DNA from 2 places in the Marinomonas sp. CT5 genome. Region 1 is predicted to be linked to the other one. Evidence: predicted binding sites of a transcription regulator. Region 1 holds the regulator's gene; the other holds the start of a gene.
The links. Region 1 encodes PhoB, which activates phosphate uptake and scavenging genes when phosphate is short. Its sites were predicted from a motif close to TGTCATANNNNTGTCANA; they were not measured.
Positions count from the first base shown of each region.

Region 2: the regulator PhoB is predicted to act here: its motif matches at 1,773-1,790, upstream of olsF (bifunctional ornithine lipid synthase OlsF).

Region 1 is NZ_CP025572.1:4,612,963-4,616,392, forward strand. Features, by position in the region: gene C0J08_RS21910 (HDOD domain-containing protein) at 1-246, shown strand, start outside; gene C0J08_RS21915 (chorismate--pyruvate lyase family protein) at 253-813, shown strand; gene ubiA (4-hydroxybenzoate octaprenyltransferase) at 810-1,664, shown strand; gene phoB (phosphate regulon transcriptional regulator PhoB) at 1,750-2,445, shown strand; gene phoR (phosphate regulon sensor histidine kinase PhoR) at 2,442-3,430, shown strand, end outside.
Region 2 is NZ_CP025572.1:4,179,466-4,182,895, reverse strand. Features, by position in the region: gene olsF (bifunctional ornithine lipid synthase OlsF) at 1-1,715, opposite strand, end outside; gene C0J08_RS19895 (histone deacetylase-like amidohydrolase) at 1,965-3,089, opposite strand; gene C0J08_RS19890 (Na+/H+ antiporter NhaC family protein) at 3,101-3,430, opposite strand, start outside.

The DNA.
Region 1 (3,430 bases):
TTGCCAGACAATATTTGGACAGCAATCCGTTACAGTAAAAAGCCCCATTATTATGGCGAACATGCTGTTTTAGCGAAGCTACTGTATGTCTCTCATCAGTTGCGCAATAACGACGGCATTGAGCCTTCAGTGTTACTTGAACTTGGATTAACACTAGAAAATGCTGAAGCATGCAGAGACACAATTTATCAAAAATCGTCTGAGTTACATAAAATGGTCGCCTTGATTAATAAGGTAAATATCTAATTTACTATGACGTTAATGAACCCCTCTGCCGCACAACAATTTGACTATCGATGGTCACCAATACATCAAATTAGCAAGGTCAAAGTGCCTCCAAATTTATGGCCTTGGTTGGTTACCCAAGACTCTTTGACAGCCAAACTACAAAGCCTTGGTAAATTAACAGTAGAAGTTCTGGAAGATACATGGGGAACGCCTACAGCGAGAGAAAGAAAACGCCTAAAGTTGCGCTCAAGAGAGGCAGCACGAATTCGAACCGTCTTACTCAAAGTGAATAATAAAGCTGTTATTTACGCTCGATCTATCATCCCGGCCAAATCTTTAAAGGGACATTGGCGTCAAGTGAAACACCTAAGAGACAAATCATTGGGTGGCTATTTATTCCAACATCGGGCGCTGGTTCGAAGTGACATTGAGGTCACTTTGCTACCAAAAGGCATGTTTCCAAACCAGCAAAATCCAGTATGGGCAAGACGCTCTATTTTTCACCAATTTGGGGCTGGAATATTGGTCAATGAAGCTTTCTTTGATGAGATAAACCAACTTAAATCACCGTTTGGATTGTTATGAACAAACTTAAAGACTACGCAGAATTAACCCGATTCAACCGCCCTATCGGCTCATTTTTACTAATGTGGCCAACACTATGGGCGCTTTGGCTTGCTGCTGATGGTATGCCTAAGTGGAATTTAGTAGTCATCTTTATCCTAGGGGTCTTTAGCATGCGCTCCGCAGGATGCGTCATCAATGATTATGCCGACCGTAAGGTCGATGGCTTTGTAGAACGTACTAAAAATCGTCCTTTGCCATCTGGCCGAGTATCAGAAAAAGAAGCCTTGGTGTTATTTGGTGGTTTGGTATTACTTAGCTTCATCTTAGTACTGTTGACAGATATGCGTACTATCTTGCTGTCCGTCGTTGGTTTAGGGTTAGCTGCACTGTACCCATTTATGAAGCGTTATACCCACCTACCTCAACTTTTCTTAGGGTTGGCCTTTTCATGGGCCATTCCCATGGCTTACAGCGCACAAGGTGGAGATTTGGCGAATCCAGAATTATGGATGTTGTTCGTTGCAAATTGCTTTTGGACCATCGCTTACGACACCTACTATGCGATGACTGATCGACCTGACGACTTAAAAGTCGGTATCAAATCCACCGCTATTTTATTTGGCCAATACGATTTATTGGTCATTGTTTGCCTTCAGGGACTAACGTTATCTTTACTCACTTGGATCGGCCTACTAGCAGAATTACACTGGCCCTATTTTATCTCCCTCATCATCGCGGCAGGACTATTTTATCTGCAGTTTAATAAAGCCAAAGGTCGTGAACGCTTGCCCTGTTTCCATGCTTTCTTAGATAACAATCGCATCGGCTACTGTGTGTTTATCGGGCTCGTAACAAGCTATTTTATGTAATATATGGCAAAGTTGTGACAATGTAACTGAATTGTCACATAAGGTCGCTTTAATAAAAGCCGTTCCTGAGATGAGGATAAATCCTGTGACCGGTAAAAAAGTATTAATTATTGATGATGAGTCTTCCATACGCGAAATGATCGCCATTGCATTAGAAATGGCTGGCTATGAGTATTTGGAAGCAGAAAATATTCAGCAAGGCCATGAAATCATTGTGGATCACCGTCCAGACTTGATTCTTGTCGACTGGATGATGCCTGGCGGCAGTGGCATTGAATTAACTCGTCGACTAAAAAAAGACACCACAACGGCTGAAATCCCAGTGATTATGCTGACCGCAAAAAGTGAAGAAGACAATAAAATACAAGGCTTAGAAGTCGGTGCGGACGATTATATAACCAAGCCGTTTTCACCTCGCGAGCTAGTCGCCAGACTCAAAGCGGTGCTGCGCAGAGCAACCCCTCAAGGTGTTGACGAGCCCATTGAAGTGGAAGGGTTAGTGCTTGACCCAATTAGCCAACGTGTCACCATAGGCACTCGCCCTTTAGACATGGGGCCAACTGAATACCGCCTATTAAAATTCCTAATGACTCATCAAGAACGAGCTTATTCTAGAGCACAGCTTTTAGATCAAGTTTGGGGTGGAAACGTCTATGTTGAAGAGCGTACAGTAGACGTTCATATCCGCCGTTTACGTAAAGCCATCGGTAACTCCCATGATTTCTTGATACAAACGGTTCGAGGAACTGGCTACCGCTTCTCAGCAAAAAGGTCTGTATGAAAACAGTTTGGCGAAACACCATCATCACTTGGCTCGCAGGTCTTGCCGCCTGTGTTGTCATTGGCTTGATTATTGGTCAGTTATTAGGTGTTATCCTGTTATACGTTTTAGGAACTTTGTATTGGCAACTTTATCAGCTGTATCAGTTCCATAATTGGCTTCGCCACTCAGGTAAAGCGGCGCCACCGGAAACCAGTGGTATTTGGGGAGAAGTATTTGATGCTGTATACCGTTTGCAGAAGAAGCAACGCAAATCAAAACGCCGTATGCGCCAAGCATTAACGCGAATAGAAAGTTCTACCACCGCCTTAAAAGAAGGCGTCATTATGGCGGATAATCAAGGTAACCTCGAATGGTGGAACAACTCTGCGGCTCACTTTCTTGGACTCATGCGTCCCGTTGATCGCGGTCAAATAATTACGAATATTGTTCGAAACCCTGACTTCTTTCGCTACTTCAGCCAAAAACGTTTTGGCGAACCTTTGGTTATCAAATCACCAGCAAAAGAAGGCGTATACTTGGAAATACAAACCACGTTATACGATAAAAATGATCACTTAATCTTTGTCCGCGACGTGACTCGTTTACACCTTCTCGAACAAATGCGTAAAGACTTTGTCGCTAATGCTTCTCATGAATTAAAAACACCATTGACGGTGATCAAAGGCTACCTAGAAACCCTAGATATGTTCAAAGACAGTCTGCCGAAAAGCATGCAAAAAGGCATCATCAATATGTCTGAGCAGTCCGAGCGGATGGAACAACTCATCGAAGATCTTTTACTTTTGTCACGCTTAGAGAGTAATGACAAACGTGAAGAAAACCAATGGCATAATGTTGCGGATCTTATTCAAGCTATTACCAATACAACCGCACCGATTTTGACGGAAAAACACCAGCTTTCCATCATTATTCCCAACGAATCCCGCTTGTACGGCTCTTATAAAGAACTCTACAGTGCCTTCTCAAATCTTATTGTTAATGC
Region 2 (3,430 bases), 430 kb from region 1:
TCATTGTGGCCTCGGTAACGTTTATTTTTCGCTTCTTTGACTGTATTTAGGTCTACTAGGACCAAACCGTCCACACAGTAACCAAAGTCGGCATCGACACCAAAGTCTAAGAAGCGAACCCCTCCCTTCTCACACAACTCACTGTATTGCTTAAATAAAGTTGGCACACTGGCGCCAAAGTGACTGAGTTGTTCTTTTAGTATTTTAAAATCTTCTTCGTAATCATTGCCGCTGAACATAGCTGAAATAATGTCAGAATGTTCCGCGTTAACCTGATAAGGGGTGAAAGAGCGAGCTAAATGTTCGTTGTCAGCAAAATAGAGTTTGTAAAATGAAACAATGAAATCCTTTGCGGCTTGTGGGTAGTTATTACTGAGACTCACTGGGCCGAACATATAACGTATGTCAGGATGTCTGTCTAAGTAAGCACCAATGCCATACCACAAATAATCCAAGCTACGTTTGCCCCAGTATTTAGGCTGGATAAAACTACGGCCCAACTCAATCCCTTGTTCGAAGTAAGGCTCCATATCACAAGAGTATTGGAACAATTCTGAGCTGTAGATACGGTTTGGCGTCTCAGATTTCATATAACGAGCGACTTCGCCAATGCGATAAGCGCCGACAATTTCAAGTTCTTCTTCGTCCCATAGAATCAGGTGACGATAGTACTGATCGAACTTATCCAAATCAGAGCGTTCCCCTGTGCCTTCCCCCACTTTTCGGAAGGCCACTTCCCGTAAACGTCCAATCTCTTTCATAGTGACTGACATGGGATCGTAATCAAACAGATAAATCTGTTTGTTATCCTTGGTGCTGCCAAGGTGCTCAGCGATTTTAAGCTCTTGTTTGATCATCTGTCTGTTTTGTGGATGCTCAACGGTCTTTTCGGTTTTGAGCAGCGGTTTTTTTCCCTTTGCAATTCGGTACAAGTGGCGTTTCACCAGTTTGTTTTTTTCTTTATCACTTAAAGGCAGTTGAGCCAGTTCTTGAATGGGAATGGCTTGGCCTACTTGCATTGGGATTTTACGATTGCGCTGGCGGAACATCTCGTTTGCTAGCTGTATGGTAGACAGTGGGCGATACAAAATCGAGCTAGTGTAAAACAACATGGAGTTACGTCCGCCAATATGAACCGGCAGTAACGGGCTGTTGGTTTTTTGCGCCAGTTTCAAATAGTTTTGATTCCACTTTTGATCTTTGATGCCGCTGGGTGACATACGCGACACTTCACCAGCCGGGAAAATAATCACGGCTTCTTCGTTGTGCAAGCAGCTCATAATGGCTTTTAATTGCTGACGAGCTGTTTTGCCACCAAGGTTATCGACTGGAAGAACCAGCTGTTTTAAACCATCAAACCCCATTAACAAATCATTCGCGACGATTTTTACATCAGGTCGAATCTCACCAATCAAGCGCAGTAATGCTAAGCCATCTAAAGCGCCAAGAGGGTGATTGGCGATGATCATCACACGTCCACTGGCAGGAATGTTTCGTCGATCAACTTGACTGACTTGATAGCTAAAGTTGAAGTGATCCAGCACACGATCAATAAATTCGAAGCCGACACAGCCGTCGTTTTTTTCCAGGAATTGGTTTACTTCACTTTCGTGGAATAAGCGTTTTAACACGCTTAACGTCGGGCGAGTGATAAGAGGGCTTTTGTCGAAAAACTGAGGTGATTTATTGGCAATCATTTGCTCGACTTGAATCACAGTGGTGCTCCGCTCTAATAAGGTTTGGTTATCTTATTAATCAGAGTAGAACGTCAATATGACAGCGTCGTGACGTTTATGTGGCGAAAATATGACCAGTTAATGAGTTGTTTTGTAATTGTTGTTGAAGGGGAGTAGATCTTGAAGCTCGAACAAATATTATTGTTTCAATTAATTAAGCCGGCAAGATTATGGAACCTTACCGGCTTAGTTTGTCAGAGAAAAACTAATTAGTATTTTCTGACCTTGTTAGATATCTTGTAAATAAGGTGTCAGTTCGCTAAGCAAAGTTTGTTGATGTGGCATTAATTCTTGCTGTCCCCATGCTCGAATCTCTTCGCCAACATAGTCTTTTACCGAGCTTGTTTGGCCACTCATTGCTTCTATCAAAGCAAGCGCACAAATGGGAACATAGGTTTCAGAATAACCTCCTTCATGCACCACGACTACCTTGTCTTCGCACAATTTAGCTGCTACTTCCATTATTTTCAGCATCATCTCTCGATAAGCTTCACTGTCTAAAATCATTGGACCAAGAGGGTCTAATGCTGCCGCATCATAACCACAAGCGACCACTATTAGATCTGGCTGGAAACGTTCTAGGGCTGGTATAACCAATTGATCAAGCGTCGCCATGTATGCGCCAATACCGCTGCCAGCAGGGAGCGGGATATTTAAGTTATAACCATGACCTTTACCCGCTCCTCGTTCCGTGTGCGCACCAGAGTCCAAAGGAAAATTATTATCATGGTGAATGGAAATGGTCAGAACTTCATCATTCTCGTAAAAGGCATCTTGCGTCCCATTACCATGGTGCACGTCCCAGTCAATAACCGCTACCTTGGAGACTAAGGATTGGGTTCTAGCAGACTCAATCGCAATCGCAATATTGCCTAGCAAACAAAAGCCACAGCCGCCATCCCGTTTAGCGTGATGGCCCGGAGGGCGAGTTAGTACGTAAGCATTTTTGAGCTCGCCCTTCATAACTTGCTCTACGGCTGATTTTGCAAGCCCTGCTGAAAGCTTAGCAATATCATAGGCGCCCTTTGAATAGGGAGCTCCGTCGCTGATATTACTGGGGGAAGCCGCATCTCCGGGGCCTTGTTCGCTGTCATGAGCCAAGCGTTTGATATACTCGGCACTATGGACATTCAGTATGTCTGCCTCAGTTGCAGGCTCAGCACTTCGACATTCAAGTGTTTTTATAACCCCACTAACTTCTAATAGGTTTCTTATACGTCGTTTTGTCTCAGGGTTTTCAAAAGAAGTAAAAGGTTGAAAATAAAGCCCCATGGCGTCGAACATGCCGCGATTACCTGGGTCATGCCACATACAAAGCTCATCATAAAAGAAACCTGTTTTACGGTTAAACATCTTGAGTGCTCCTAAGCTAAGACAAGAAATAGAATGGTTGAGAAAAAGGCTGCGATTAGTGCATACGGCAATTGGGTAATAGCGTGTTGGAAGGGTTCGCAACCCGCGCCTTTTGCCGTAATAACCGTGGCATCACCAAAGAAACAAGCGTGGCTACCAAAGACTCCGGCGGAAACAAACGCACCAATGGTAAGCGGAATGTTGGCGTCCAATGCCTGTGCCAAAGGAAATATAACAGGGAGAGCAATGGCATAGATTCCCCAAAATGATCCTGTGGCAAATGCCAAAGCAGAAAGAATGATAAAAGTCATAGCCGGCAGCAACGCGGCATTCATGTATGG